2 regions of the Neptunomonas phycophila genome follow, and region 2 is predicted to be linked to the other one. Evidence: predicted binding sites of a transcription regulator. Region 2 holds the regulator's gene; the other holds the start of a gene.
The links. The regulator PhoB, encoded in region 2, activates phosphate uptake and scavenging genes when phosphate is short. The targets are predictions, from matches to a motif close to TGTCATANNNNTGTCANA.
Positions count from the first base shown of each region.

Region 1: pstS (phosphate ABC transporter substrate-binding protein PstS) is a predicted target of PhoB. The motif match lies at 5,181-5,198, and genes of this name have one in related genera.

Region 1 is NZ_MRCI01000001.1:341,359-357,587, forward strand. It holds gene BS617_RS01550 (hypothetical protein) at 102-380, opposite strand; gene BS617_RS01555 (Fic family protein) at 373-1,083, opposite strand; gene pstB (phosphate ABC transporter ATP-binding protein PstB) at 1,193-2,044, opposite strand; gene pstA (phosphate ABC transporter permease PstA) at 2,060-2,950, opposite strand; gene pstC (phosphate ABC transporter permease subunit PstC) at 2,947-3,924, opposite strand; gene pstS (phosphate ABC transporter substrate-binding protein PstS) at 4,055-5,110, opposite strand; gene BS617_RS18320 (hypothetical protein) at 5,552-5,734, opposite strand; gene BS617_RS01585 (TetR/AcrR family transcriptional regulator) at 5,863-6,450, shown strand; gene BS617_RS01590 (carboxymuconolactone decarboxylase family protein) at 6,685-7,239, shown strand; gene BS617_RS01595 (LysR family transcriptional regulator) at 7,311-8,216, opposite strand; gene BS617_RS01600 (SDR family oxidoreductase) at 8,334-9,065, shown strand; gene BS617_RS01605 (peptide chain release factor 3) at 9,387-10,973, shown strand; gene BS617_RS01610 (TatD family hydrolase) at 11,007-11,810, shown strand; gene BS617_RS01615 (beta-ketoacyl synthase) at 11,857-13,773, opposite strand; gene BS617_RS01620 (YiaD family glycine zipper/OmpA-like lipoprotein) at 14,072-14,728, shown strand; gene zapB (cell division protein ZapB) at 14,798-14,986, opposite strand; gene BS617_RS01630 (flagellar assembly protein T N-terminal domain-containing protein) at 15,072-16,229, opposite strand, start outside.
Region 2 is NZ_MRCI01000003.1:198,326-214,554, reverse strand. It holds gene BS617_RS16495 (ABC transporter permease subunit) at 1-795, shown strand, start outside; gene pstA (phosphate ABC transporter permease PstA) at 831-2,519, shown strand; gene pstB (phosphate ABC transporter ATP-binding protein PstB) at 2,555-3,388, shown strand; gene phoU (phosphate signaling complex protein PhoU) at 3,444-4,190, shown strand; gene BS617_RS16475 (diguanylate cyclase domain-containing protein) at 4,344-5,858, shown strand; gene BS617_RS16470 (DUF1415 domain-containing protein) at 5,966-6,544, opposite strand; gene BS617_RS16465 (chorismate--pyruvate lyase family protein) at 6,655-7,218, shown strand; gene ubiA (4-hydroxybenzoate octaprenyltransferase) at 7,234-8,124, shown strand; gene phoB (phosphate regulon transcriptional regulator PhoB) at 8,200-8,895, shown strand; gene phoR (phosphate regulon sensor histidine kinase PhoR) at 8,914-10,233, shown strand; gene cysZ (sulfate transporter CysZ) at 10,244-10,990, opposite strand; gene BS617_RS16440 (hypothetical protein) at 11,012-11,242, opposite strand; gene BS617_RS16435 (NADP-dependent oxidoreductase) at 11,414-12,370, shown strand; gene BS617_RS16430 (DUF8082 domain-containing protein) at 12,436-13,098, opposite strand; gene BS617_RS16425 (GTP-binding protein) at 13,107-14,096, opposite strand; gene BS617_RS16420 (hypothetical protein) at 14,298-14,723, opposite strand; gene BS617_RS16415 (hypothetical protein) at 14,731-14,988, opposite strand; gene BS617_RS16410 (YjaG family protein) at 14,988-15,596, opposite strand; gene BS617_RS16405 (TRAP transporter small permease subunit) at 15,833-16,229, shown strand, end outside.

The sequences.
Region 1 (16,229 bases), on a different contig from region 2:
GATGTCCCTAGGGTTATTTTTAGCCGCAATCGTAATGCCTTTGGATGACGATTTAATGAGACTTGTATTACGTTATATCCTAGATTCACAGGCTTGTTTTGCTAATGCGTGCTACTTCGGTTTTGCTGCAAAATGAGCTCAAACTTTTCAGGCTCGTGGATGGCAATATTGATGTATTCATACATCAGTGCGTACCAAGCAGGCCCACCATGACACTGAAATTTTTCAAGTGCCACCAATAATAGTTTGGAGGCGGCTCTTAACTCTTTATCATCGCCATTCGCATAATGCGATAGCAAGTTTTGATAGAACTGTTCGGTTTTATCCAATGGCGTTAAGTGGTCATCTTCAAACGAAGTAGCATCGTGTCGCTTATCCATAAAAACGTCCCTTCTTATCCGTCATGTGCGTTGCTTTGGATTTATCCAAAAAATAATGGTGGGCTTTAGATGCTTCTTTTTTCAATAATGAGGCAATAAAACGGTTAAGTTGTGAGCGCTTGATCAGCATAGTGAGGCTGTGCCGTTTTATCTTACTGATAGGCGGCGCTTCGAAGTAGTGCTTTGCATTGTCTGCAGATAAGACAAAGGGAGGGAATCCATTGCGTAGCAATATATAGCTCATCAGCAGTACCCCAGTCCTATGATTGCCTTCTACAAATAGCTGAGGCTGTGCAAGGGTTCGAATATACACGGCAGCGGCTTCCGTAAACGCATCACTAAAGTGGGTTTGCTGGTGATATTCGATAAGGTCTTGAATGCCACCGCTCGACTTTTCATAGAAATATTTTTCACTTGCTTTAAGTTGCTGGGTGTAATGTTGACGATCTTTGCCGTTTGCGGGACCAAATAGGACCGTATTATTGATCTCTAAAATATGTGTTGAATAACCCAATGAAAATAGGTCGATACCTTCGTTAACAAACTGGTCAATTAGTTCATATCCGGCTAATAAGTTGTCTATAACTAGGTCATCCATGGGCGCTATTCGAGCGTCCAGCATGGTAATGATCGAGTAGTATTGTTGCTGGACATTCTCCAGCGTATGTTGAATCTCTACCATGTCTAGTGAAAGGGAGGCCATCCAGTGTATTTCCATGGCTGCGGTATGGGAAAAATCGGCACAGTAACCTAATAACAGTCACTGTACCGATTTGTTATGAAGCTGTTGGTGATTAGCGTGAGCTATAGGCTTAGCTGAATTCACCAGAGACGTATTGCTTGGTTAGTTCTGCTACTGGGTCCTCAAATACTTGGCGAGTCTCACCCATTTCTACGAGGTAGCCTGTACGCCCGCCTTTAGACAGGTCGACACCAAAAAAGCAGGTTGTGTCAGCAACACGCATAGCTTGTTGCATATTATGTGTCACCATCGCAACCGTATAGCGCTCTTTAAGTTGCAGCATTAGCTCTTCAACTTGTCTTGTTGCGATAGGGTCTAACGCTGAGCAAGGTTCGTCCATTAAAAGCACATCAGGCTCTGTTGCAATCGCACGAGCGATACAAAGACGCTGCTGCTGACCACCGGACAACGATAAACCGCTATTTTTGAGTTTGTCTTTAACTTCGTTCCATAGTGCGGCACGTTCAAGGGCTTGTTGGACACGCTCGTCTACGTCACCTTTAAAGCGATTTAAACGTAAGCCAAACGCAACGTTATCGTAGATGCTCATTGAAAACGGGTTTGGTTGCTGGAACACCATGCCGATATAACGACGGACAATCACGGGGTCGACCTGTTTCGCATAGATATCTTTGCCGTGGTAGTTGACCTGTCCTTCTAATCGGAAACTGCTAATTAGGTCGTTCATGCGGTTAAGGCTACGCAATACGGTACTTTTACCACATCCCGAAGGCCCTATAAATCCAGTGATCTTTTTCTTTTCAATCGGAACCGCGCTGCTGTTGACGGCTAAGAAATCACCGTAAAATATTTTGTCGATATTACAGTCGATTACGACCTCACCTTGCGGGACAAAAGCTGATGCACGTTGGTGATTAGCGGCGACTGATTCTTCTGCTAAACGCATAGCTGTTACGCTCATAATAAAGTCCTTTTGTTAAACCTTAGGTTGGCCGATGAGTCGAGCTAAAATGTTGATCACTAGTACAATCAAAACAAGTGTCAAAGAGGCAGCCCAAGCGAGTTGAATCTGATTATCAAACGGCATCGCGGAAAAGTTATAAATTAAAATAGAAAGAGAAGCCGTTGGCTCCATCACTTCTGATAGGTAGTAGTTACTGAACAAAGCAGTAAAGAGCAGCGGCGCTGACTCACCCGCCGCACCTGCAACAGCTAATAGCACACCGGTAATAATGCCCGGTAAACCGGTTGGTAGTACTACTTTCATAATAACTTGGGTACGCGTACAACCCATGCCAAATGCTGCATCTTTCATGCGTTGTGGAACTTGGCGCATCGCTTCTTCCGCCGCTAAGACGACCGTGGGTAGCATTAGAACGGAGAGGGCAATACCACCGGCTAAAGCGGAATAGCCAAACGTAATGACCAATACACTGTAGGTAAATACGCCTGCCAAAATCGATGGGAAGCCAGTGAGCGTTTTTGATAAAAAGCGCGCCGTGATGGATAATTTACTCGTTGGTCCCAAAATGGACATGTAAACGGCGGCTAACAGACCAATAGGTACACTGATTAAGCTGGCAATGCCAACCATCACGAGTGTTCCCAATATGGCGTTACCAAAGCCTCCGCCTGTTTCGAATGCGGTAGGTGGCAGTTCAGTAAGTGCTTCCCAGTCCAGCCGCGAGCCACCTTCCATGATGAGCATAAAGATAACCGAGAATAACGGTACACTTGCCACGATTGCCGCAAACCAAGTTAATCCCGTCAATAACCCATTCTTAAGCGCACGCGGCTCAAACATTTCGCGCTCAAGTGTCGGTAAAGTTGGAGCTATGCTGGGCGCTTTTAAATCTACATCTTTCATTTTTTGCCCTCAAACTTACGAACGGTGTATTGCTGGATGGCGAGTCCAATCACGTTAACGATGAAGGTAATGGCTAGTAGAACCATAGCGGCATACATCAGCGCTTCTACTTCGATACCACCGGCTTCTGGGAAGTTTGACGCGAGTAATGAGGCCAGAGTATTCGCCGGAGAGAAAAGCGATAAGCTAATTTGGTTACTGTTGCCAATTAACATCGCCAAGGCCATGGTTTCGCCTAATGCACGACCAAAACCTAATACTAAGGCGGCTAAAATGCCGGAAGATGCCGTAGGCAACATGACCTTGAGAATAGCTTCCCACTTTGTGGTGCCCATTCCGTAGGCAGCCTCTTTAACTTTGTAAGGAATGCGACGAAAAGAGTCGACGGAAATAGCCGCGACAGTCGGCAAAATCATAATGGCTAAGACCAGTGAAGCAGGTGCTAAGCCAGGTCCACTTAGGTCGGTGCTAAAAAACGGTAAAAAGCCAAAGTGTTCGTGTAACCAATCGGCTATGGGACGTAGCATTGGGATCAGAACATAAATACCCCACAAGCCATAAACCACCGATGGAATTGCCGCTAATAGCTCGACTATTGTTCTGAAAACAACCGCAAAACGGGCGTGAATAAAGTCTTGCGTTAAGAATATGGCAATTGCTACACCGAGTAAGCCGCCCATAATTAAAGCAAGGAAGGAGCTATACAATGTGCCCCAAATTTCTGGAAGAACACCAAAGGTTCCGGTGTTAGTGTTCCACTGTGTGCCTGTTACAAAACCAAAACCATGTAGTTTAAAGGCTGGAACAGCTTCCCCACCTATTTGCCATAAAATGAAAGCGACTAAAATAACAATTAAAGATGCGCTGGATATGGCGATGCTACGGAACAATCTATCGGCTGTGTAATCGGCGCTTGAAGGGGGTGCTGATATGGGGCTGGCATTAGCCAAATGTGCGAAAGGGTTTTGCGACATTGAGAATACCTCATCCGTCTTACTAATACCTCTGGTACGTTTCGTCGTACCAGAGGTGTTTGTTCACTACGCTTCCAAGCTCGAACAAGAATGGGTAATCCGTTTGGGCTTGTTGTGAGCAGTCGGGTTATTATTGAACCAGTTTTGCCGCTTCACGTACTTTGGCGATAACGTTCTCTGGTAATGGGATATAGCCCAATGCATCAGCGCTTTTTTGGCCTTCTGTTAAGCAGTATTCAATAAGGTCACGTAACACTTTTGCTTTTTCGTCATCTTGGTTTTTGTAAAGCAGTAACCATGTGAAAGAGGCAATTGGGTAGGCTTCCTCACCAGCAGGGTCATTGACCCAAGCAATTAGGTTGGGAACATCACTGTTTGGCAGGTTACCAGTAGGAAATTCAGCACTAGCCAATGCAGCAGCACCTGATTCCGAACCCGGAGCGACAAAGTGACCCGCTTTGTTTTCTAGCATGGCAGTTTTGGCGTTGGTGAGCTTAGCGTAGCCGTACTCAATATAACCAATAGCTCCAGGTGTTTGTTTGATAGTTGCAGTAATACCATCATTTTTAGGCGCTTTTACGAACTTAGCGCTATTTGGCCATTGTGGAGATTTTGCTTGACCAATCTTGTCTTTAAAGTGGCTGTTGATTTCTGATAAGTGGCCTGTAAAAACATAGGTGGTACCAGAAGAGTCCGAGCGTACGACGACTGTAATGGCTTCGTTTGGTAGTTCTACACCAGGGTTGGCTGCTGCGATAGCAGGGTCGTTCCACATAGTGATGTTGCCTGCAAAAATTTCAGGGTAAACATTACGTGGTAGTTTAAGCTCGGCAACGCCTTCTAAGTTATAAGCCAGAACAACTTCACCCGCCGTCATTGGCAGTAGAACAGCACCGTCCTTTACCTGCTCTATTTCTTTATCTTTCATGGCTGCGTCACTAGCGGCAAAGTCGACAGTTCCGTTAATGAAGTCTTGAATACCCGCACCACTACCTTTGGCTTGGTAATCGATACGCACGCCATCGGTTTCTTTACTAAAGTCTTTAAACCACTTTGAATACAGTGGGAATGGGAAGCTCGCGCCCGACCCAATCAATTTGACATCGGCACTGGCTTGGAAAGAAAGCACAACACCTGCTGCACAAATAACAGTGGCAGATTTCTTCAAAAATTTACTGAAACTCACGATCTTCTCCTCATAAAACTGTCTTAGTTACTGGGTATGTGCCAGTGATGTGCGTAGCTTATGATTCAAACATGACAGATTTGTGATAATCCCGATGATCAAATGCAATGCATTTTGTAGGTATTGGGCAGTGCCCGGCCGTAAATTAAAGGTCTTAAAACCTGAGCCTTTGAAATAAAAGGAAAAAGAGGAAGGGAGACTTTCTGTTTTAAACAAATCAGTAGATCTAGCAGAGGCGGTATTTGTTTAAAAAACTTTGTTTATTTTTAGTCAGCTGGACACATCGACGCTTGAAATGAGCATAGCAGGCAGTAAGTGCATTGTACTGATGGTAGTGACTAGCGATTGGGAGTGCGTCGTTAACCGTCCACAACTGTCTTTAACAGCGAAGTAGTTTTTACCCTTAATAGCTTGCTAAAAAGGGTTTAGGTGAATGGGTATTTATTGTTGTCGATCAAACAGGGCGGTGAGGCCCAATAAATCGGCTATCGTTTCTGTGGGGGCTTGACCCCATGGATCAAAAATAGAGGCTTCGGAGCGACAGACCCAAGCCTGTAGTTGTGTTAAAACACCTTGTGTATCGATTAAAGTACCGTAAACGTCAAAAGCTAGCGTTGTTTTCATGCTGGCCTCTCGATGCATCTCGATGTCAGTTCTTATATTTGTACAGGTAGCTTATTCAATATAACTAGATTTGAACGACCGCTCAATATAAAATTGCTAGAAAGTTAATACAAGTATACGAGTGTCTGATGAGTAAGACGGCAAAATTTGATCGCCAGCAGGTTATCGATAAAGCGAAAGATCTGTATTGGGAAAAAGGCTTCCATGCGACCTCTATGCGTAATTTACAAGACGTGGTCGATATGCGCCCCGGCAGTATTTATGCCGCTTTTGGTAGTAAAGAAGCACTCTTTAAGGAAGCGTTGGCGCGTTATACCGAGATTGGTTTGGCTAACTTGCAAGACTGTGAACAGCAGGCTGCTTCACCTTTAAGCGGTCTAAAGCTCTTTATGAAAAACATAGTCATTGAATCCCAATGCAGTGCCCCAAACGGCATGTGCATGCTGGCTAAAACCGTGGCGGAATTAACGTCTGAGCATCAAGAGTTATTAGATGCGGCTAAAGAGTCTCTTAAGCGTATGGAAGCGGCATTTGCGGCCGTACTGACTCGCGCTAAAGCAGCAGGTGAATTGGCACCGGATAAAGACCCACAAGAACTAGCGCGCTGTATTCAAGTACAGATAGCAGGGCTTAGGACCTATGCCAAAATTCATCAGAGTGAAGCGCCTCTTGAGCACATGATCGAAGATATCTTTTCACACTACCCATTCCATTAATCAAATAGCCTATTTGGTCCTCGGCGAGCAATCACTCTGGCTGTTTGTCGAGTAAGTCTCAAAAAATCCCCTGTTTTCAATGTGGCCGTGGTTGAAAAAAGATCGCGTCAACACATATTTGATCGATCGTTCAAATATGTGTTGAACGATCGTTCATTGTGATTTATAGTCTCTTCACTTCGTTGGGATAACCTGATTTCTCAATGTAATACGTACACGAACAGGAGATTTGTAATGAGTAAGTTCACTATCCATACGCTCGAATCAGCGCCAGAAGACAGTAAAGAGTTTGTAGAAAAATCGTTTAAAGCTAACGGTCGAGTGCCCGGTTTGCACGGTGTTATGGCCGAATCACCTAGCTTGCTAGAAGCTTATCAAGTAGTTCATAAGTTGTTTATGGATTCGTCGTTTGATGCAGAGGAGCTCACGGTCGTGTGGCAGACTATTAATGTTGAGCATGAGTGCACGTATTGTGTTCCTGCGCACACCGGTATAGCCAACATGATGAAGGTAGATCCTGCGCTAACCGAAGCATTGCGTAACCGTGAACCGATGCCAACACCAAAACTGCAGGCGCTTCATGACACCACGTTAGCTTTGACGCGCAACCGTGGTCATTTAAGTGAAGAAGAAATTCAGAACTTCTACGATGCAGGTTACGGCAACCGCCAAATTTTAGAGATCATTTTGGGGTTATCTCAAAAAGTAATGAGTAACTACACCAACCACTTAGCTGAAACACCCGTTGATAAGGTATTCGAAAAGTTTGCTTGGTCACCTAAAGGGTAATGAGCAGCCACTAGAAGCTGCAGGTGCCCCATATTGTGTTAGGGTACCTGCGGTTTTGCTGGTAGTCGGTTTTAGCCAAGCGTTGATGGATGACTTATACCGAAAGCGACGTCTAACCACTCTATAAAAACTTTAACTCTAGGTGAATATTTTCTGTTTCGCGGATAAAGAATGGATACTGGAGAGGGGGTTGGAGGGGTTGAATCTAATATGCTGGCTAAAGCGCCTGATGCTAGATCCTGTTTAATGTGATAACGCGGAACTTGGATTATCCCTAGTCCTTCTTTTGCGGCAGCTACAAGTGTTTCGGCTGCATTGACTACCATCGAAACTTTAGGGGAAACGTTGTGAACTTTGCCATCTATGACAAATTCTAGAGGTAAAGGCATACTGCTTCCTGTGGCTCTAAAGCCTATCATTCGATGTTTTCTCAAGTCCTCCACGTTTGTTGGGGTACCAAATTTTGCTAAATATTCAGGCGAAGCGACGGTTACTTCATCTAAAAGGGTGATTTTTTTTGACACGAGGTCTTCTGCTTTTACGTTCCCAACTCGAATGGCGCAATCTATTCCTTCACGAATCACATCAGAAATTCTGTCTCCTTCGCTCATATACAGTTCGATGTCGGGGTATTCAGATAAAAATTGGGGTAGCTTAGATATGAGAAAATGGCGAGCTAGCGTTCCATGAACATCGACTCGTAAGGTGCCTTTGGGTTTGACGGCCGAAAAAGCAGTTTCGGCATCTTCTACTTCTTGAATTATTGATAAACACCGTTGGTAGAATGCTTCGCCATCTACTGTTGGAGTGACTTGTCTTGTTGTTCGCTCAAGCAGCATAACTCCGATTCTGTGTTCGAGCCTCTTTACCGCATCTGTCACCGTTGAGCGGGCTAGATTCAAGTCCTCGGCTGCCTGCGTAAAACTTTGCCTTTCCAGTACTCTAGTGAATACGCGCATAGCGTCGATTCTGTCCATGATTGTTCTCAAAATTCGGATGGTGTTGTCGAATATTGGCTGATTATTCGATATTAAAAAAGTGTTACTTTTAATGCGATGTTTTTCAAGAGTGATAATTGAGGAGGAAATATGTCAATGTCTAATAAAGTAGCGTTAGTCACTGGTGCATCGCGCGGAATCGGCGCAAGCATCGCTAAACGCCTAGCGAAAGATGGTTTTGCGGTAGTAGTGAATTATGCGGGCAGAGAAGATGCCGCAAAGGAAGTCGTTAACCACATTACTCAATCAGGCGGTATAGCCTTACCTTATCAAGCCGATGTGTCAGATGCAGTGTTGGTGCAAGCGATGTTTGATCATGTCGAGTCCACATTAGGTAAAGTCGATGTGTTGGTGAATAATGCCGGGGTAATGGGGCTTAAGCCACTTGCCAAAGCTGATATTCAACACGTAGACAAACAAATAGATATTAATCTCAAGGGGACAATCAACACCATGCGTGAGGCCTCAACAAGGCTTAACAAGGGTGGAAGAGTGATTAACTTTTCGAGCAGTGTTGTCGGCCTCAAACTTGAAAACTACGGTGTTTATGCGGCAACGAAAGCAGCGGTTGAAACACTAACGGCCATTATGGCGAAGGAGATGCGTGGTAAAAACATTACAGTCAATGCTGTTGCGCCCGGGCCTACGGCTACGGAGCTCTTCTTAAAAGGTAAACCTGAAGAACTCGTTGAACGTATGGCGAAAATGAGCCCGCTTGAACGGATTGGAACGCCAGATGATATTGCGTCAGTCGTCTCTTTTTTGGCGAATCCAGATAGTGGCTGGGTCAATGGACAAGTGTTGCGGGCCAATGGTGGGGTCATTTAAGGAGAGCCACGCGTAAGCCATTTGGGTTACAACCCTAAAGTGGGTTTAGGCAACTTACTTCTGTGGCGTGGATAAATTCGAGATAGGGCCGTAAGTCAGTTTATCAACAGTGATTGGAGAATCCGTTTCGAACGGGCCGAAGGCAGAGCAATTGTTGAGAGTAAATGGTAGCTGATTATTAACCATTGATTGTGTATAAACGCTAGATCAGCGAAAATAGCCGCCAATTATGATTAACAGGCAGATTTGTGCTGTGAGTGGCCAAACAGCTTATCCTCGATAGTGTTACAAATCCGCGTTTAACGAGAAGATACTAAATCCATGTCAAACTCCCAAGTCCAGCGCGAAGTGGCGAAGCGCCGCACGTTTGCGATTATTTCTCACCCCGATGCGGGTAAAACGACGATTACTGAAAAGCTCTTGTTGCTGGGCAACTTGATTCAAAAAGCCGGCACAGTTAAAGGTAAAAAAAGTGATCGTCATGCAACGTCAGACTGGATGACGATGGAGCAAGACCGGGGGATATCCATAACATCTTCGGTTATGCAGTTTCATTGGAATGAGCGTGTAGTAAACCTGTTGGACACACCGGGACACGAAGATTTCTCGGAAGATACTTACCGTACGTTAACCGCTGTAGACTCAGCGTTGATGGTGGTGGATGGTGCGAAAGGTGTCGAGGAACGCACAATTAAGCTGATGGACGTATGTCGTTTGCGCGATACACCTATTTTCTCATTTGTGAACAAAATGGACCGTGATATCCGCGATCCAATTGACCTGTTCGATGAGATTGAAGAAGTGTTGAAAATCGAGGCCGCGCCTATTAACTGGCCTATCGGGATGAGTACCTTCTTCAAAGGGGTTTATAACCTCTACACGGATACTATCCATGTGTATAAGGCGGGTCAGAACGCTGTCGTTCCTGAAGATGTACGTATTCAGGGGTTAGATTCGGATGAGGCGCGTGCTTTGCTCGGCGATAGCTATGAAGATTTTGTTGAAGAAATAGAGCTAGTTAAAGGCGCTACTCACGAGTTTGATGTCGATGCATTTTTGGCAGGAAAACAAACGCCCGTGTTCTTTGGTACGGCCTTAGGCAACTTTGGTGTACGTGAAATGCTGGACGACTTTGTTAAGTGGGCACCGGCGCCTATCGCCCGTGCCACGGTAACACGTGAAGTAGAGGCTGATGAAGAGAAGTTCTCGGGCTTTATTTTTAAAATCCAAGCCAACATGGACCCAAAACACCGTGACCGTATTGCATTCATGCGTGTGTGCTCAGGCAAATACAGCCGCGGTATGAAAATGAAGCATACCCGTGTGGGGAAAGAGGTGAAGATCGCTGACGCGGTTACCTTCCTTGCAGGCGATCGTGAAAACGTCGAAGAGGCTTGGTCTGGCGATATTATCGGTTTGCATAACCACGGTACCATCCAGATTGGTGATACGTTCACTGAGGGCGAAGATCTTAAATTTACGGGGATTCCGCACTTTGCGCCGGAAATGTTCCGTCGTGTGCGCCCTAAAGATCCCCTGAAGATGAAGCAATTGCAAAAAGGTTTACAGCAATTGTCGGAAGAGGGCGCTGTACAGTTATTTCAGCCGCTCAAGAACAATGATTTGGTCTTAGGGGCGGTTGGTCAGTTGCAGTTTGAAGTAGTTATGTTCCGTTTGCAGGATGAGTATAAGGTTGACTGTATGTACGAGCCTGTATCTGTTCAAACGGCCCGCTGGGTTGAGTGTGACGATAACCGTATGATTGAAGACTTCCGTAAAAAAGGTTACGAGAACTTATCGGTTGATGGGGGCGGTTTGCTGACATATCTAGCGCCAACCCGTGTAAATTTAAGTCTGACGCAAGAGCGTTGGCCTGATATTCAATTCCGCGCTACGCGTGAGCACTAATTTCTAAGCTTATATACGCTCAAGGAGGTCTAAATGGCAGTAGGCATGTTAATCGATAGCCACTGTCATTTAGACTTTTCCGATTTTGATGCTGATCGAGACTTAATCGTCAACGAGTGTGCGGCTTTAGGTATCCATCATTTCATCATACCTGGCACAACAGCCGCACGGTTTGAATCTCTTGTTTCCCTCGCTCGCCAAACAACCACCTTCTCGTTCGCTTTAGGGCTGCATCCGTATTTTATGGATGAGCATGAACCGGCGCATCTTGATCAATTAGAAGCCTTGCTTGTGAAGCAAAACGTGTGTGCTGTGGGAGAGATTGGGCTGGACTTTTACCTTCCTGAGACGAATAAAGCCGCGCAAGTTGATCTTTTTTTGGCTCAATTATCGCTTGCTTGTCAGTATCAATTGCCGGTTATTCTTCATGTGCGTAAGGCGCATGACGAAATGACTAAGCTGCTACATGATTATCGGTTTAGTGGTGGCGGTATTGTTCATGCCTTTACCGGCAGTGTGCAGCAGGCCGAACGCTATATTGAACTAGGCTTTTGTTTGGGGTTAGGAGGCAGCATAACTTACCCGCGTGCCAATAAAGTACGCAAAATGGCAGCGGCGCTTCCTGATATCTGTATCGTGCTGGAAACAGACTCTCCTGATATGCCTTTGTCGGGCTATCAAGGTCAACGTAATACACCGGCTCAGCTAGTTAAGGTGGCGCAGCAACTAGCACAGCTCAGGGGACAGTCAGTCGATGATATAGCGCGTTTTACCACGGCTAATGTGAAGCGTACCTTGGGTATCAACGCAATAAAAAAGCTCCCTAAGGAGCTTTAACTAACACGCGTACCGTCTAAAATGCACCTGGGGTCTAAACCAGGATCTATTTTTTGTCGGTGAAGTCCCCAAACGGGTTATCCAGAGTTAAGTCTATGGCATGCGCATAGCCCGGTAGCTTAATTTGAGTGGCGCTGATGTCGAGATCATAGCCCGTCAGTACATTATTATCGTAAAGGTAGATGGGGCGTGATTCACCGCGCATGGCCGCTAGGTCGTACTCGCTTGCTCGTTCGCGCGTTTTCTCACGTTTTGTTTTCCACTGAGCTATGGTCTCGCTGTCATACTTGTTAGCTAACCATTGTTCTGCAATGTGTGGGGCAATAACCGGAGCGCTGGCATTATTACCGCCAAAGCCTTTGGAGTTTAAAATGACACTATCCATGCCTTCTTTGCCAACGTAAGTGTGCTCGGTTAACAAGGCTAAGTTACTTTGATAGACATCATCGGCAATTGCTGTAGTGGTTGTTATGCCGGGAATGTACCCATAAGACCAGGTGCCCAGTGATAACGTAAGCTGGTCACCGCCAGCTGTACCTTGCGAGTGTCCTAAGAAGCACTTAATAGCAGTGACCGGCCACTTATTAATACCAAACGCTTTAGCGGTTTCGTTTATAACATGTGATTCTGTCACCCGGTTCTGAGGGGTGCTAGTTCCATGTGCTTGCACATAAGAACGCTGTTGGAGAGACTCTTCGCCTAGCAATGTTTTAATGAGAGAGGCCGCCTTTCCTAAGGTGACATAGTTGCCTATACCTGGCGCTGAAATCGATTTTTTGTGGCCATCGGCGTTCACAAAAACATCGGGTACAACGCCATAGATGTCAGCGCCGAGTTCGATTGCAAGGTCATCGCTCATTAGCATAATAAATTGGCTGGACTCGCCAATGGTAAAGCCGCAGTTGTTAGCAAAAGGACGACAAGCTTTTCGGTAATCGGCATCGCTAAGTTGGTTTAGGTGGTCAAGCGCTAGTAGGTCTTTATCTTCTGCCAGTGCGCCCATTGCTCTGAAGCCTTCAATGACTTCTGGAATCACTGGCGCATCGCTTCCGCCCACTAGAACCACTTTACGCTTACCGCTACGAATATCTTCTACAGCGTTGCGTAGATTGTACAGGAAAGTCGCACAGGCACCGAGAGCGCCACCGGTTGAGCCTACGTTGCCTAGCATGTACGCATTAACAAAGTCCGCTGGCATTTGGGCATAACCTAATGGCATCTGCTTGGACGATGTACGCTTACCTAAGGCGGGATACTTGGTTAAGCCTCCAAAACCTAGATCATCTAACTGACCAATCGAGTTGCTTGCATAAACCGCCACTTGATCCGGAGCGACATGTCGCATTACCTCGTCAAAAGGAATGCCGGTCGACATTAAAGCGTCAGAGGCGGAGAAGACTGTCATTTGCAAGTTGCGAGGGTGGTTGCGCGATTGATACAGAGCATCGGGCTTAAAACCACTGGGAAGTTGGCCAGCTGATTGAACCTGTGCCGTTTTGACGTCAGGTAAAATAGCTTCAATGTCCCCGACAACAGCGACGCTGACCTCAGTAGCGTTCAACTGGCTCAATGTCCAGTTAGGAGGAATATGTTGAGGCAATTGGCGTTTTTTGAGTACAAAGTGAATTTCGCCATCGTTTTTGAGTGTCGCGGCTTTATTAAACATCACTTGATCTACATTGAAGCTTGCCGGCTCTATTCGGCGAATCAGCGTGTGGTCCAATATTTGTTGTAATAAAGTATCTAATAAAGTCTCAAGCGGCTGAACGTCACCGTCAGCGTTGGTGTAGCTTCCGGATTCGTAGTGGGCCAAACCCATAAGTGTGGCAAGGCTGAGTAGCGTTTCTTGTTTGCTCTTCGCGTCTAGGTGATCAAGAATCAGACGGCGGTAGGCATGATGAAATGAGCTACGACCAGCGGGGTTTACACCACCGAAACCGACGATGAGGGGTAAATGTGACAAAGAAAAGTCCTCGGCTGAGTCTTATACATAACTAATAGTTAACAATAGACCGCATATTGTATCGGCACATAGTAAAGCTGACCAGAGAATAGCAGTGTTTCCCTGAACCTTAATTGATATTTTAGTGTCAAAAGCGTCACTTATTTAATACGTGATGAATAAAAATACTCCTGATAGACTTATTCTAGGTATTTAAGGTTGCCCCTTTTTTGGAATATGCTGAACTCAATTGAGTCAGCGAGCCTTAACCGCTGTTTGTCATGAATACACGTTGATAAAAATACTGATCGGAGGTTTCATGAAAAAAATTGCATTTGCTTTAGCTGCTGCCACATTGGTCACGGGCTGTACGACGCTAGATCCATATACGCGTGAAGAGAAAACGAGTAATGCTACCAAAGGCGCAGGAATAGGCGCTGTTGCCGGGGCTGTGCTGGGTGCGGCGGTATCAAGTAAAAAAGACCGTGGTAAAGGTGCCGTGATTGGCGCACTGGTAGGCGGCAGTACGGGTGGCGGTATTGGCTACTACATGGATCAGCAGGAAATGCAGTTACGCCAAGAGCTAGACGGCACCGGCGTGGGTGTTGAGCGTGTAGGTGATGAGATTCGACTAATCATGCCGGGTCATATCACGTTTGCGACTAACTCCTTTGCATTAGCGAGTGATTTTCAACCTGTTTTAAATTCTGTAATTAAAGTGTTGCAGAAGTTTAATGAAACCGCGTTGAGCGTAGATGGCTTTACCGATAGCTCTGGATCTTTCGAATATAACCAAACATTGTCTGAAAAGCGTGCAGCGAGCGTAGCTAATTATTTAGCCGGTGGTGGTATTAAAGCAACGAGAATTAGCACACATGGTTATGGCGAGCGATATCCGGTGGCGGATAATGCAACGGAAGCGGGTAGAGCGATGAACCGTCGCGTAGAAATTAATATCCGTGGTGCTCAGGGGTAGAATGTACAAGCGGTTATTAACGTGAGAGTTAATAACCGCTATTTTGAAAACCGTTCAGGCGTCAGATTTTTACTCGGCGGCGTCTAGAACGTCAAACTTCTTAAGCAGGCGTTGCAGGTTTTCCTGTGTGCCTTGTTTTTCTGTTTCTAACGACTCTTTAGCTTCGCGCAGTTCTGTGACTTCCATGCGCAGCAATTCCACTTCTTCGATTAGATTTTCGATTTTATTTTCTAACTGATTAAACAGCTCGTGTTGCATGGTAATTCCTTGGCCCGCAGGCAATAGCGATGACAATAAAAAATGTAGGCGATGATTATAGAGCCACAGAAGCCGAAGTAAACCGCTACCAGAACATCACGATGTCTTGAGGCTGGATATTATGCTCTGAAACAGAGCCGTCTATGCGACCTCGGGCTGATGTTGGCTGAATATCATCAAGCGTGAGAGTCAAATTTGTGTTGATAAGTTCAGTGGTTGACTGCCCAGTTTGGTTAAAAAACATATTCTTACGGTAAACAGTAAGCTTGTCTCCTCGGCTTAAACCGCTGTTCAAACCTGAGTTAATCCAGACTTGGTTGTTGTCAACCTGAGTGATACGGGAAGAAAAGGGCAAACAGCGTAAGGATTGCACAAGATCTCGGCTTATCTCATCTAGTAGAGCGTTTATTTTCTGGCCGTAGTCGGTGTCGTTAAACGCTGGCGTTGCAAAGCCAGTGCGCTTGCTTGAGTCTAAAGGCCATTTCCCGGCTGTTGCATAATGTTGTTGTTCGAGTAATGAGCCACTAAAGCCGTCGTGGATGAACAGGTCGATACTAAAGTGTCGTAGGTGCTTATCGCTTTTGTAGTCGAGCTTGTTGTAGGTATCCTTCAGCCAGTTGCTTTCTGTCATGACGGAAGGGTCATTCATTGACAGGTCTCGGATCACGCCAGAAACAATGTATTGAGTGTCGAGCTGTTGTGCATTGCTCATTAGCGTTGTGAGAACGCCGTTATCCAGTTGCTGTGTCGAGGCGGTGTTTAGATTGCTAAATAGCTGTAACTGGCTCGCGTTTAGTGGATAAACACTGCTTTCTAGTCGTAACCGGTTAGCCAATGCTGTGCTAAGGCCGGATGAAATGCCGGATAGTTGCCCTAAGTTTGCTTGATTGGGGTGCGCCAGAGGGAAGGCCGCAAACGCGACACTTTTTCTAAAGCTATTACCGCTACTGCCATTTAGGCAAGCAGTATCGGTATCTACTTCGGCTTTGATACGAACGAATAAGGTATTGCCGCGTAACTTTTCATCGATGATCTCTATGTTTCTTAGAGTACTTAGCGTAGAAATACGCATGTTGTCGATTTCTAAAATCCCATTCTCTAACTGCTGTGTGGTACTAATATAGGCAGAAGCTTGGAGGGAGGCTTGTTGTTTTGCATCGCTCATGGCTATCTCGCGTGCTTGGCTTATGTTGCCGTCAATTACTAGCCCTTGGCCTACCGCCTCAACCATTGTTTTCTGGGG
Region 2 (16,229 bases):
CCTTTCATAGAGCTAATGGAAGCTTTACCTACTGTTATTTTAGGCTTCTTGGCTGGTCTATGGTTAGCGCCATTCATGGAACTGCATTTGGCGGGCATCTTCGTCATTCTGATACTCGTACCTATCTCCATAGTTCTCTTTGGGTTTATATGGGCGCAGGTTCCCGACCGCATTCGCTTCCTAATACCAGAGGGTTGGGATGCAGCACTGCTGGTACCCGTTATCATTTTGACCGTTATGCTGAGTTTATCGATCTCCGTACCCGTTGAAGAGCTGTTGTTTGGCGGTGACCTTCGCTTATGGATCAGTAACGAAGCCGGTATACCGTTTGACCAACGTAACGCACTGGTGGTTGGTATCGCCATGGGCTTTGCGGTTATTCCAACAATCTTCTCGATCACAGAAGATGCGATCTTTGCCGTACCTAAGCACCTGAGCTATGGCTCACTTGCCTTAGGCGCTACACCTTGGCAAACGCTAACTCGAGTAATTTTGCCAACGGCAAGCCCGGGTATCTTCTCTGCATTAATGATTGGTATGGGCCGCGCTGTTGGTGAAACCATGATCGTATTAATGGCGACAGGTAATACCCCCATTATGGATATGAACATATTTGAGGGTATGCGTACGCTAGCCGCCAACATCGCGGTTGAGATGCCTGAATCCGAAGTAGGAAGCACACATTTCCGCATTCTTTTCTTAGCTGCGTTTGTACTCTTCCTGTTTACCTTCATGGTTAACACCTTGGCAGAGTTGGTTCGCCAGCGTTTGCGTAAGAAATACGGCTCGCTGTAGCCCCTGATAACTGCGAGCTTAGAGGATAACGAACAATGAAAGTCTCTTTATCAAATTGGACAAAAACCGGGTCACCATGGGTTTGGTTAAACGCCGGTGCCGTGGCCATCTGTATCATTATGGTTGTAGGGCTATTAGGTTTAATTGCCGTACGTGGTTTAAGCCACTTCTGGCCAGCAGATATTCTGCAAGCCACTTATCAACAAGGTGATCAAAAAATCACTCTCGCTGGCGAAGTCGTCGAGGTAGAAGACGTACTGGCCGAGCAGCTGCGTGGTGCGGGTGTCGATGTGCCAGAAGGCCTTGAAACAATGCGTCGCGATTTATTAAAAATCGGTAACCGTGATATCGGCGGTATCGACTTTACTTGGGTATTAGACGCCAACCTGTCGGATCGTCAAAAGCCGGCCATGTTATTCGCGGCAGAACGTCACGAATGGGGCAACTTCTACGGTTACCTGCGCAGTCTAAAACAAGGCGATGAAGTGGTCGGTAGCTACGATGGCTATGACCCAAGCGAAGCCTACTTAACGCTATGGGGCCAGTTTGAGCAAAGCATCGAGCGTGCTATTGAGATTAACGAAGCCATTCTCGAAATTCAAAAAGACGAAATTGGTGCGATCAACTACGAGCTAGAGCGCTTACGTCTTAAACAGCGCTCACTTGAGCTCAAAGGCTCTACCGATGCCGATGCTTTTGCTGACATTAACACTCGCCGTGATGAACTCAACGCCGAATACGAAAATTTACAACAAACATTAATCGATCTTTATGCTCAGGTTAACCGCGATAGCATCCAAGCAGAAACAGCAAGCGGCCAAATGCTAACCATCCCTGTGGCAAAAATCGTACGCGCTTATCGCCCTAATGATATGGGTATCATCGCTAAGTTAGGCCATTATGGCGCTAAACTGTGGGAATTTGTTTCAGCAGAGCCTCGCGAAGCGAACACAGAAGGCGGCATATTCCCAGCGATATTTGGTACTGTCATGATGGTTATTATCATGTCGATCATGGTGACACCTTTTGGTGTAGTCGCGGCTGTATATCTACGCGAATACGCAAAACAAGGCTTTACCACTCGCCTTATTCGTATTGCAGTTAACAACCTAGCGGGCGTACCATCCATCGTATATGGTGTGTTTGGCTTAGGGTTCTTCGTGTATTTCTTGGGCGGTAACATTGATCGCTTGTTTTACCCAGAAGCCCTGCCTTCGCCTACATTTGGTACGGGCGGCCTCATGTGGTCATCAATCACACTCGCTCTACTCACGGTTCCAGTGGTTATTGTGGCAACAGAAGAAGGCCTATCACGCATTCCTCACGCGTTACGCGAAGGATCACTTGCATTGGGAGCTACCAAAGCAGAGACACTATGGAAAGTCGTCTTACCTATGGCCAGCCCTGCGATGATGACCGGTGTAATCCTTGCCATAGCGCGTGCTGCCGGGGAAGTAGCACCTTTGATGTTGGTAGGCGTAGTCAAACTAGCACCGAGCTTACCCTTGGATATGAACTATCCTTTCCTACATTTAGACCAAAAGTTTATGCACTTAGGCTTCCACATTTATGATGTCGGTTTCCAAAGTCCAAACGTAGAAGCGGCTCGTCCGCTGGTATATGCCACCGCCTTCTTGCTGGTGGTCGTGATCGCCCTACTGAACATCAGTGCTGTGCAGATCCGAAACCACCTACGTGAAAAATATAAATCGTTAGAAATGTAACGCTGTAGAACGACTGAATTAAAGGTTTATTGATTATGACTACAAACGCGAAAACTCACCGTATGGATATTTCATCGTTGCAGCGTGACGACCGCCAGCTTTCTTTGGAAAGTGAAACGATTGCCCTCCATGTTAACGACCTACGTCTTAGCTACGGCGAAAAAGAAGCCCTGCACGGCATCAACATGACCATTCCGAAAAAGCGCGTAACAGCCTTCATCGGACCATCCGGTTGCGGTAAATCAACCCTGTTACGCTGTTTTAACCGCATGAACGACCTGGTGGATAGCTGCAACATCACCGGTGAGATAGTGTTAGATAACCAAAATATCTACGACCGCACAGTTGAAGTAGCTGATCTGCGCCGCCGCGTGGGCATGGTGTTTCAAAAACCAAACCCGTTTCCAAAGTCTATCTATGAAAACGTAGCCTATGGTTTACGTATTCAAGGGATTAAAAAGAAGCGTGATATCGACGAAACCGTCGAATGGGCGCTGCGCTCAGCCGCCTTGTGGGATGAGGTAAAGGACCGCCTACACGAAAGCGCATTGGGCATGTCAGGTGGTCAGCAGCAACGTTTGGTTATCGCGCGTACCATCGCGGTAAAACCAGAAGTGTTACTACTAGACGAACCCGCTTCTGCTCTTGACCCTATTTCAACGCTTAAAATTGAAGAACTCATTCACGAGCTTAAGAATGACTTTACCATCGTCATTGTAACGCACAATATGCAACAGGCTGCGCGTGTTTCTGACTATACTGCATTCATGTATATGGGTGATTTAATCGAGTTTGGTGTTACCGATACCCTCTTCACGAACCCCGAGAAGAAGCAAACGGAAGATTACATCACAGGCCGATACGGATAAAACCTACCGCCTACTAACACCATGCAGATATTGACACTAATTGAGGAGTACCATTGTGGAACTCAATAAAGATAGCTACTCAACACACATTTCACAGCAGTTTAATGACGAGCTAGAACTCATCCGTACTGAACTGCTAACCATGGGCGGCATTGTAGAACGACAAGTGCATGATGCCGTAAAAGCCTTGTTAACAGGTGATGCCGAATTAGCTGAAAAGTCACGCCGCGTCGATCGTCAAACCAACGACATGGAATTAATGATCGACGAGCGTTGCACCATGATCATCGCGCGCCGCCAACCCGCTGCCAGCGACCTACGCTTGATCGTTGCCATCTCTAAAGCGGTCAACGACCTTGAGCGCATGGGTGATGAAGCCAGCCGCATCTGCCGACACGCCATCGAGCTAGTAGAAGAAGGCGACTCACAGCGCGGCTACCAAGAAGTCCGTCACATTGGTTCACTCGTTAGCAGCATGGTAAAAGATGTGCTCACCGCCTTTGCCCGCAACGATACAGAACTGGCTTACCACGTCGCCAAACAAGACAAAGCCGTCGACTTGGAATACCGCACGGCTATGCGATCAATCGTCACCTACATGATGGAAGACTCGCGCGCTATCTCCAGCTGCCTGAACGTCATCTGGGTACTGCGTAGCTTAGAGAGAATCGGTGACCACTCGCGCAACATCGCCGAACAGCTCATCTACCTAGTTAGCGGCACAGACGTCCGCCATGCGCCGCTCGCTGAAATGCGCGAAGTTGCTGGCGCAACGGATAAAGACGACGAAGAACCAGCGTAACTTTGCAATTCCAATAGGGCTGCCAACGGCAGCCCTATTCTTATAAATACGTGAAGCCTGCACAAACCCACTTAAGCAACTCAACCTTTTTCCCTTTCTGCCGCTAATTCCAGAACACGCGTTATCAATAAGCGACACAGTCTGGAGATATTCATGAGCGGCTACATCGTATATGGCGACTTAAATTGCCCGTACAGCTATGCGTTATTCGAACGATTAAAAGCAATGGATTTGCTGGATCAGGTCGAGTTTCGTTTGGTAGAGCATGCTCAAGATATAGGCCTATATGGCAATACAGCCGATATCCTCTCAGAGCTGGCGAGTGATGTATTTGCTGTGCGCGGCCATGCGCCAGAAGTACCTATTTCGTTACCTCCAGAGCGACCAGACAGTCGTTTTGCCAATTTATGCGTATTAGCCGCAATGCAAATCGATCGTGAAAAAGCGCTTAATTTTATAGATCTTTTTTATAAAGCCCTTTGGGTTGACGGACAAGATATTGCTAGCCCCACTATTATTTTTGACGCCTTACAAAAAGCGGGGCTACCCACCGAGTTATCTATTGATATCGACTGTGAAGAGCAACTCGATACCTGGCAAGATCAGTGGGCCGCCAGTGGGGTAAGCTCTCGCGTTCCATCAATCGTGGCAGAAGATAAGCGCACGTTAATAGGCTTAGCTGCCCCCGAAGATCTACAAGCGTTTTTTGAGGGCGCGGCGACCGAAATTGAGTATGACTCTCGCGAGTTCTGTAAATATACCGACCATCATACCATCGCTGTATTTGCCCCAAATGGTATCGAAACGGTCTGGAAAACTATCGACGCGTTAAGAGCACGCTACAATATTTTATTACCCGCAACCTTAAGCGATTTAAGAAAGCAGCTTCTAAGCCAAGAACAAACGCCCGATTTATTGTTAATTGATGGTTCTGACGAGTGGCTCCCTACTTTATTAAACTGCCAAAACCTCGTTCAGAAGATCCACCACGGCTTTATACCAACCGCCCTCATCAATGCCGATAATGATGATCAGCAAGAGTTGCAGGCATACACGCATGGCGCATCTGACTTTATTGTTAGAGGCCGAGCAGAAGGTATTATCCGCGCACGCGTAGGCATGATGCTCGAATTAAAGCGCTCTCGTGATTTCTTAGAACGTTCGGCTCGTATCGACGGGCTAACGGGGGTAAATAACCGGCGTGAGTTTGAAAAACTATTAGAAATGGAATGGCGACGTGCTAGTCGCAGCAATCTGCCTTTGTCACTTATTATGGTCGATGTGGATCATTTTAAAGCGTTTAATGACCTCTACGGCCATTTAGCGGGCGATAGCGGCTTACGACGTATTGCCGGTGCTATGGAAAATGCGGTCAACCGCTCACATGACTCTGTCTGCCGTTACGGTGGGGAAGAATTTGCTGTTTTATTACCCGAAACAGACAAAGCCGGAGCAGAGCTCGTAGCGCAACGCATTCGTAAACAGGTACAGGCATTGAGCATTAAACACGAGCGCTCTAGTACCGGGCTAGTTGTTACCGTTAGCCAAGGTATTTGTACCTTAACACCCTCAACAACGTACAGCCCACATGAGCTTGTCGAACGCGCCGATAGCGCGCTTTATAACGCAAAGGACACGGCACGCAACTGCATTGTAGTAGCCGCGTAAGCCCGCAAATAGCATCAATGCATTAGCTTTTTATTTCAGAAAACGATTGTCCATTGGAAGCGACTAAAACCTAGGGCTAGCTTCACGCTACAATCGCGTCTTATCAATCAACAGTAGTCCTTAAACGGCGGGAATAGCTCAATCAGCTTATCCCGTCCTAACGCTTCCAAATGTGCAATATTGCGTTCTGGTATAGCTTCGGGATCATCTATGTGTTTGAGCACCTGCTCCATCTGGCCCTCACGAATAATATGAATCATGGGGTATGGGGAACGGTTGGTCCAATGGCTGAGATCATCCTCTGGCGGCCCTGCAAATAAATAACCAGGATGAAAACTAGCCAGCTGAAAAACGCCTTCAAGGTTTGCTTGGGTCAATAGACGTTGGCATTCATCAAGCAACCCTAGGTATTCATAAAAGTCGGCTACTGCATTGGGAAAGATGACTAACGTAGTAGCGATATCACGTTCATTGGCTTGATTAATAACTAACAACTCGTCAACAAACGCTTCACACGCTAAACGGGTGTCTTCGCTTTCAACTACGGCATAACGCAAGGTCTCTTGTCTCACAACCGGCGCTGCAAAAGGGCATAAGTTAAGTCCAACGACCATAGTATTTACCCAACGACGGGTTAACGCTTCAACGCTGGCAGCTGTATTTTTGTGTGCTTTGTCTGTACTCATACCGCGCATGCTAATCGATTATGTGACGCGCCTCCAGCAACAAACGCTCAAGGCTTGGGATAGCCGACGCTTAAGCGTAGAATACCGTCCTCAGATAAAGGACCTGATTTGTGGATATCCGCGCCAAATTACTTCAAACGCCCTATACCGCCTTCCCGGCACCCGTATGGAAGGAACGTATTCGATTATCAGCCATCGATGCCCCCGCCGTATGGCGGCCGTGGCTAATGGACAGAGGGTCTCTGACACAACATTTGGTGAAAGCCAGCCATCAGCAGTTTTCGGTACAATTACTGAGCCTTGCTTGGCAGTATCCAAGCCTTAGTGAAGCACAAGCTTTGGGAATCCCCCTGCGCCACAAAGCACTCATACGCGAGGTGATACTCAAGGGTCAGAACGAGGCCTGGGTTTTTGCTCGCTCAGTGATCCCGGCCAGTACCCTGACAGGCAGAGAACGACAACTACACTTAATTGGCCAACGCTCACTAGGGTCTGTGCTATTCAGTGATCCAACTATGCGGCGCGGCCCCTTACAAACGACTTCAATCCAGGTAGATTCTCATACATTGTGGGCTAGACGCTCTGTCTTTCGTTTATCGAACAAGCCTTTGCTTGTAGCTGAGGTTTTTCTTCCGGCGCTTGAGCAAGTACACTACAGTCCTTCTCGATATTAGTTTAAGGCCTTTGTCATGTCTCATGTCGCACCTCGCCCTGCACTAACCTTACGTGAGCGTTTAGCCATCTATACCCAGCTTACGCGCTTCAATAAGCCTATTGGGAGCTACTTACTACTCTGGCCAACGCTTTGGGCGTTATGGATTGCGGCCGACGGAGTCCCTCCGCTTAGCTTGCTCATTATTTTTATTGCGGGGGTCTTTATAACGCGCTCAGCTGGCTGCGTGATTAATGATTATGCCGACCGGCATATCGACGGACATGTAAAGCGAACAGCTGAACGCCCCTTAGCTCGCGGGCTAATTAGCAGTAAAGAAGCGCTCATGCTGTTTGCTGGGCTGATGCTGCTCGCTTTTGTACTAGTTTTATTCACTAACCACATGACGATTTGGATGTCTTTTGGCGCATTAGCGTTAGCATCGCTTTATCCCTTTATGAAGCGCCATACCCACCTGCCCCAAGTGGTACTTGGCGCGGCTTTTGGGTGGGCTATCCCTATGGCCTTTACTGCCGTTGACGAGACTTTACCATTGGTTGCTTGGCTGATTTTCTTAGCTAAGCTGCTCTGGACCGTTGCTTACGACACCATGTACGCCATGGTAGATCGGGATGATGATATAAAAATCGGCGTAAAATCGACCGCTATCCTATTCGGCAAACAGGACAAGCGGATCATTGGGCTATTACAGATCGCCACTTTGTTAGTTTTACTATTAGTAGGCACATTAGAAAGCATGACGTGGCCTTACTATGTAGGGATCGTTATAGCCGGCGTGTTTTTTGTTTATCAGCAAAATCTTATTAAGGATAGAGATCGCACTCGGTGCTTTAACGCCTTTCTGAATAACCATTACGCCGAGTTAGCGGTCTTTGTTGGGATTGTCGTACACTTTATGACAAATTAGTGGCCAGCTGTAACATTTTTGTCATAATAAAATACTGTAATACTCGCGACTTATTACAAGCGTAGAGGCTTAGACATGTCTACAAGCAAACAAGTGCTAATCGTCGATGATGAGGCGCCCATCCGCGAAATGATCGCGGTTGCACTCGAAATGGCAGGTTATGAGTGTATTGAAGCAGAAAATGCTAACGATGCTCACGCGATCGTGATTGATCGACAACCTGATATGATTTTGTTGGATTGGATGATGCCCAACATCAGCGGCATTGAATTAGCCCGCCGCTTACGCAAAGATGAAACAACTGCCGATATCCCCATTATCATGCTGACGGCCAAAGGCGAAGAAGAAAACAAAGTACAGGGCTTAGAAGCGGGTGTAGATGACTATATCACCAAGCCATTTTCTCCTCGCGAACTGGTAGCTCGATTAAAAGCTGTTTTACGCCGTGCTACGCCTAAAGGCATTGAAGAGCCAGTGACGGTTGAAGGCTTAACGCTTGACCCTATCTCGCACCGTGTAACTGCCGAGGGCAAAGCCATCGATTTAGGGCCGACTGAATTCCGATTATTGCAATTCTTTATGACCCATCAAGATCGTGCCTACTCCCGCGGCCAATTGTTGGATATGGTTTGGGGCGGCAATGTGTATGTTGAGGAACGGACAGTAGATGTTCACATTCGTCGCTTACGCAAAGCGTTAGGCAATGAACATGACCACCTAGTACAAACGGTACGAGGAACTGGGTATCGTTTTTCGACACAAGTAGCCTAAACACGAGTTGTATCCCCTATGCAGAGAGTCCCCCAAGCCGCCGTAGGCAGTTTATTTTTATTTGTCGCTGTATCTGCAACGGTAGGCTTATTCATAGGCTCTGTTAGCTGGGGAATGGTTGCTGGGTTAGGGCTTTGGATTTTTCTACAACTACGCCAAATAGGAAGGCTGCAAACCTGGTTGCATAAATATGATTCTGAGGTTCCCGAAGCCGAGGGTATATGGGGCGACATCTTTGATGACTTAGCACGAATTAAAAAGCGTCACCATAAGCAACGTAGTGATCTAAAAGAGATCATCAAACGCTTTCAACGCTCTTCAGCAGCACTACCCGATGCCGTTGTTATTATTGATAAGCATAATAATTTAGAGTGGTGGAACCGCGCTGCAGAACGCTTATTAGGCTTTAAACATGTGTCTGACCGTGGAATGCCGGTTATGAACTTGTTGCGTGATCCTCGCTTTATACGTTATTACCACAAACGTAAATATGACGACCCTCTGCAGCTACCTAGCCCTGTCCTCAACGACACTACCTTACAGTTCCAAATAAAAGAGTTTGGTGCTAGCGACCGACTGTTAGTAGCCCGTGATATCACTCGTTTGGTGCGTTTGGAACATACCCGACAAGACTTTGTGGCCAACGCTTCTCACGAGCTACGCACGCCATTAACGGTCATTCGAGGTTATCTGGAGACTTTTTTAGACCAGGACCTCCCCAAACCTATGCAGCGTGCTCTGACACAAATGCAGGCCCAATCAAGCCGCATGGAAGGCCTAGTCTCTGATTTATTGTTACTTTCTCGTCTTGAGTCTAGCCAGCATATTAACGATGAAGTCCCTATCAACATTCATCAGATGCTTATCACTATCCACCATGATGCAGAAGTGATCTCACTCGATAAGCAACATCAGGTAACGTTAGATGTCGACACCGAGTTTGATCTGTTGGGTCAGCCACAAGAACTCCATAGTGTATTCTCGAACCTCGTCTTCAACGCTGTGCGGTACACACCAGAAAATGGCTTGATTAGTATTAAATGGTTTGTCGATGAGCAAGGCGGGCATTTTTCGGTTACTGATAATGGTATTGGTATCGACTCCATCCACCTACCACGTTTAACGGAACGGTTTTATCGCGTCGATGAAGGCCGCTCTACCGCCACCGGCGGCACGGGGCTAGGATTAGCCATCGTGAAGCATGCGTTATACCGTCACGGAGCTCAATTAACCATTGAGAGTCAGCTAGGGAAAGGCAGTACTTTTAACTGCCACTTCCCCCCTGACATGCTGTATTCAACTCAATCTCGTATAGCCCAGCAAAAAAGTGCGACCTGAGCGGGTCTATTCACACACCAGCCACCGCTCGTTCGACGTGTTCCTCAACCCAATATAAAGTTGCCCCTATCACAGCGGCAGGCATAACAATCAGGTTTAAAATAGGAATCATAGTGCCAAACTGCACAACGGCACCAAAACTGATAGAGGTGAGACGCCGCTCGGCTAAGAGCTGAGTCATTTTTTTAAAAGTCACCTTATTATTATCCATCGGGTAATCGCAATACTGGATCGACATCATCCATGCCCCAAACAAAAACCATAAAAATGGAGCAATAATGTTTAAAACAGGGATGAAACTAAACACGATGAGCAAGAACAAGCGCGGCAAATAGTACATCATCTTAGCTAACTCACGCCCTAATGCACGTGGGATCATTTTTACAAACTCGCCCCAGCCTTCATCCGTGACTTCGCGCCCTCGACGCAGTTGCTCAATCTTTTCGGATAGAAAACCGTTAAATGGCGCAGCAATAAGATTGGCGACTATCGAAAAGCCATAATACACCACGACAAGCACCAGCAATGCGAAGAGCGGCCAAAGCAACCAATCCAAAAATGAAAGCCACTCAGGCAGATACGAAAGCCAGTAGTCGACCCATACATCAAACTGATCCATCAGCAGCCAAATAGCACCTGTAAACAACAATATGTTAATGATCAGTGGTATTAATACGTATTGCCGGATACCGGGCTCAGGCAGCATGCTAAAGCCTCTAAATAAGTACCCAACCCCTTTAACTGGATTACCCTTCATTTACTCTCCTTAGTTAACCCATTACAGCATCACAAACAATGTTACACGAATCACAACCGCCACTATCATCATGGCTAACCCAATACGGTTAACTTTATTTTCAAGTGGATTAAAAACGATTGTAGGTTGCCAAAATTGCAAAATCGATTTTACATCTTTGGTTCGCCCAGCATACATACCAAGCGATATAAGAAAAACGATCAGACCACCCCAGAATAGAATCGGTTCAAGAACAGCTAAGAAATACATCATGGCTCCTTACATTAAGCACAGATAATAAGATGGCAACACTGTAATGCGCGCCAGCTAGCCTATCAGAATTGATTTGTTGAGGCTGCACAGCTAGGCTCATCTTACATGCCACTTTGGCCGCATACGATCCTTTTATCGTCTGTCATTACGTTAAATAATAAGAGGTTACTCATGAAAGCTATCCGCCTTGACCAGTTCAGCGAAGTCGACACATTTGCGACACATCTCACTGTACAAGAGGTTCCAGAGCCCGCTCTAGAAGCCGGTGAAGTGCTGATCCGAACACTGGCCGCAGGCGTTAACCCTATCGACTACAAAACCTGCAGTGGGGGCGGAGCTTCTGCCTTTATCGGTGACTTGCCCTTCATTCCCGGATGGGAGTTTGCCGGTGAAGTTATCGCATGCGGCAGCGATGTAACCGGGTTTGATTCTGGCGATGCTGTTGTCGGCTTTATTCGCTTTCCTGAACGCGCAGGGTGTTATGCCGAGCGCATAGCGGCACCTGCCGACCAAATAGCCCGTTTACCCAAAGGCGTAGCACCAATCACCGCAGCAGGAGCCGCGTTAGCAGGCTTAACAGCGTGGCAGGCGCTCTTTGATAAGGGTAACTTGCAACCACAACAGCGCGTACTGGTGATGGCCGCTGCAGGCGGTGTAGGTCACCTAGCCGTTCAATTAGCCAAATGGAAAGGCGCGCATGTTGTAGGTACTGCGTCACCGGCTAACCATGACCATTTACTGGCTTTAGGGTGTGATCAGGCCATTGATTACCGTGACGAATCAGCCCTTGAAGCGCAGGCACCGTTCGATCTCATTATTGACGGAGTTGGAGGTAAAACGGGTATTAAAGCCATTGCGTTGCTCGCCGCCACAGGCACATTAATCACGTTACCCTCTGTGACAAAAGATCAGGTCATAGCCGCTGCGGAAAAAGAAGGTAAAAAAGCGCTACCCATTCGAGTTGAACCCAATGGTCAGCAGTTGGCAGAACTACTGGCGCGTATCGAGCAACAAGAACTAACAGTCACGGTTGCCGAAACATATCCGTTGGCCGAAGTAGCACGTGCTTTTACGCAAATAGCAACAGGACATACTCGCGGGAAAGTGGTACTAACACTAGGCAGTTAACCGGCTGTTACGCAGCGGCGCTTACTCACTATAAAAGTAAGCGCCGCTAGTTTATTTGGCAGCGGTTAACGGTTTGCAGAGAACGCTTTAACTGTGGTTACTGATTTTTTCAGAAACGCAGAACGGTCATCTTTATCATCAATTTCACGAGCTAGTTGCTTAAGCAACTCAGCTATAGTTCCCAACCTAACACCATGTTTGGCCCGCCATGCGTCATAAGCATCGTCAAAAACGATACTCACCGCCGGGCCTATATAATCGGCCATCAAATCACGCAATTGGTTCATCAATGCCCTCAGTTGCGCCTCAATTGCAGGGTTATTTTTCACAGCAGGTCGACTAGCCGTTGATGTATCGGGAGCGACGCTAGGCTCTGGTTCTGTTACCGGTGCTATTGCTTCAATAATAGTCGGCATTACGGACCGCACACTGGTGTTAATCAGCGCCATGTTGACTTCTTTTTCTGTCAGCATAATAAGGACCGTTTTATCGTCAACTACATGCCCCATCAACAAGCATTCATCAAGCTCAAAAATAATCTCTTTGTGGTCTGATCCAATGGAATGAATCGCATTGAAGATTTGATGCGCTACACGCGAGGCGCTTCCCATATTGGTATCCAATATCTCGGGAAAGGTGGATGCCAGTATAGAATCAGGTGTCGCGACACAACTGTGTTGAATGCCACCTAATTGCTCTAACTCTTTTAATAATTCGATCATAGACATAGCGATGCTCAACCCCACTGCAACAGATCATCAACCTGCTGTTTCAACGTCCTGATTGAAACACGGTTTGAGGTTTGAACTCCCAATGTTTGATCTCCCTTGAAAAACACGGATACGTTGTCCTCTGTACTGCTTTTCAGCGATACACTTCTTACCTGCCCTAAATCCGAGGCTTCTTCAAAAACAGTAATCACTCCGGAAACGAAGCCTACAAAATCATTCATTTCAGACGATTCAATTGACGACGTAATTACCTCGCCCATGCTGTCCGTCAGTGCGGCACCACGTACCCCTTGGAAATTCATTACATCATCAACAATTGAGTCTTTCACGACGATCTCAGCCCCTTGGTAAGTGTCCACTTCATAGTGCGGCTCTTCCGGTTGAACATCCGTCTCTTCCAGTACTCTATTTTCATCTCGAATAGTCGCGTCTTCCAATAATTGCGACCAACCATCAAACGACATTTTATCGGCCAGCATGCGCTGTACGAGCGGTAATACAGAGCTGCCTTTACGCGCGTCAATAAACTCAACCGTGGCATCAATCCCCAAGGTTTCAAGTGTCGCTTGGTACTCTTCTAATCCAGGCTCGGCCCGCAAATCGGAACGCGTTACCCCAACAATCACAGGTTTACGGGCGATCAGTTCAGCAAACTCTGCCGCGTAATATTTCAAATCCTGCATAGGGTAGTTACGGGTGTTATCTACGAGAAAAATAATACCCGCACAATCGGCGGCTAAGTTATTCGCTAATAAATCCCACATGAAGCGAAATCGCGACTGACCCGGTGTTCCGTACAACAAGATGGACTCGTCTGCACTAAGGTTCATACAAGCATAGTCCATAGCGACCGTTGTTGTGGCTTTTCGTAATCCGGTTAAATCACTTGCCGTCGCCTCTGTTTCTATATTCTGATCATGCTCACTTAACGATCGAATAGCGGATGTTTTACCCGCCCCAACCGGGCCAATAAATAACAGTTTATGGTGTTGCATTAAACTAGGTCCATGCTGACTAACACTCTTATGCGATGTGTTTTTCTTATTCTTATTAATGACCTACAAAAGCCTGTCTTTAGTAGCGGACAGTTAAATGCTTTGCGATAGGTGTATGGAAAATAGCCTATAAAGCAGTATTTTTGAAGTAAATGACGAGCGATTATGCGGAATAATGAACAGAATGTAGTCAGGATATGCTTATTGGCTGCAAAACTGGGAGACTTGACGCATCAACATGCGGCAAGCTTCACCGCGAATATTCCGATCAATGCACTCATACTTAGCCCAATGCTTGTCGTCTTCGCTGGGCACTTCTTGAAACGCGGGCACGCCTTCGCACAAAGCACTATTGGGCGCCGCTACGGCCAAACAATTTTTAAGAAATAATCCTGAGCTCACAGAACAGCCAAACTCTTGGCAACCATCAAAATCAGCAAGGGTACGAGTTAGACACGCATTTTGATCATTCTTTTCGCCAAATAAGCGTCCTGCTTGTTGGCTCTGCTCTCTCTCTAACGAACGCTGCTCGTTAAAGTTAGCCACTATCTCCGCTTGGTTGCTCCACAAGTAGCCCGCGAGTACTGCGACAACCACGAGAAACCCTACAAATAGCTTTGCAAACATGGGGATATTAGCCTCGTTTATACAAACCAACAACGCAACAGCACAGACCTACAACGGCTAACAGCATTCCGCCATTTACCTGCAAAGGATGCCGCATCATAAAAGGAATAAAGGGATGAGTTTGAGAGTCATCACATAGCTGACGCAGGTAATCAAAGGAGCCTCCTTGCGCACGACAACTATCGACGAGGCTATATTCATAAATATACCCCCCCATTAGCAGCACACAAGGCACAATTAAAAGCAACAACCCCAACTTAAGCATTAATGGTCATCATCACTGATTCCAATGTTACTAAAGCCTTGATTACGGGCAAGTTCACGTAAGTCTGAAACAAAAGCTTTGGTCATGGTTTTAGTCGACATCAGACGCTCAATGACTTCTTCGTGGAACTCATCTTCCTGAACCATAAGGTCATGATTAGAAATCAGCCGGATTATTTGCTCATCCGACATTTGATCATCGCCCTCACTCAGTTCGATAAACATAGCCACGCATTCACGCGATACATTACCCACCGCAATGGCTTCATCGACATCGGCTTCTAAGATACAAACCAACGTTGAATAAAGTGACACAACCGCATCTAACGCTGGAGAGGCACCATACATCTCGTACTCATCTAAGTCGGGCATATTAGCCTCAACTTTGTCGAGCTGTACTTCAAAATTCATTTTAGCCCCACCTGGGACCAAGGACTGCCATACACCATCCAGAATGGTTTCTAGCTGAGTGGTATTACCAAACTCAACTAATTTGCTAAACAGAATGAAATTGGGAAATTGTCGTTCAGTTAGCGCTGCGCAATAAGCCGCTAGTTTACTATGATCCAGAGAGCGAAGTTGTGGCTCAACAGGCAGTCTATCAGTCATATACAGGTCTCGGCGTTAGAAGGTGACGTGTCTATTGTAAGGGTTTTAGCGGAATTTGCAGCCAAAACACTCAGTAAAGCCGGTGGAATTACGGATAAATCTCATGATTTTTTACTGTTATACTACTTATATTCGTTAAAACGAGTATGTTTCGCCGATAACGCGCAAGATCGCGCTTAAAAGCAGAGCCCGAATAACAACCTCAAAACACGTAACTTGCTAGTAAGAGAAAAATAATGCAAAGCAACCGCTTAAGTCAGCTCGTGAAGCTGCTTGACGGCCTCAGCGAGTGGACAGGACGAGTCATTTCTTGGCTTACCCTACTGATGGTCGTCGTGACGTTTATAATTGTTGTCATGCGCTATGCGTTGGACATGGGTAATATCGCCCTGCAAGAATCTGTGATTTATATGCACAGCTTTGTTTTCTTACTTGGGGCCGCTTATACCCTCAAGCATGATGGTCATGTCCGTGTTGATATTTTTTATCGCCCGGCCAGCGAACGAACTAAAGCCGTTATTAATATTATTGGCACCTTGTTTTTGCTGTTCCCCGTTTCAATCTTTATCGGTTACATCTCTTGGGAATATGTCTCTACCTCGTGGGCACTCAAAGAGGGCTCTCAAGAAGCGG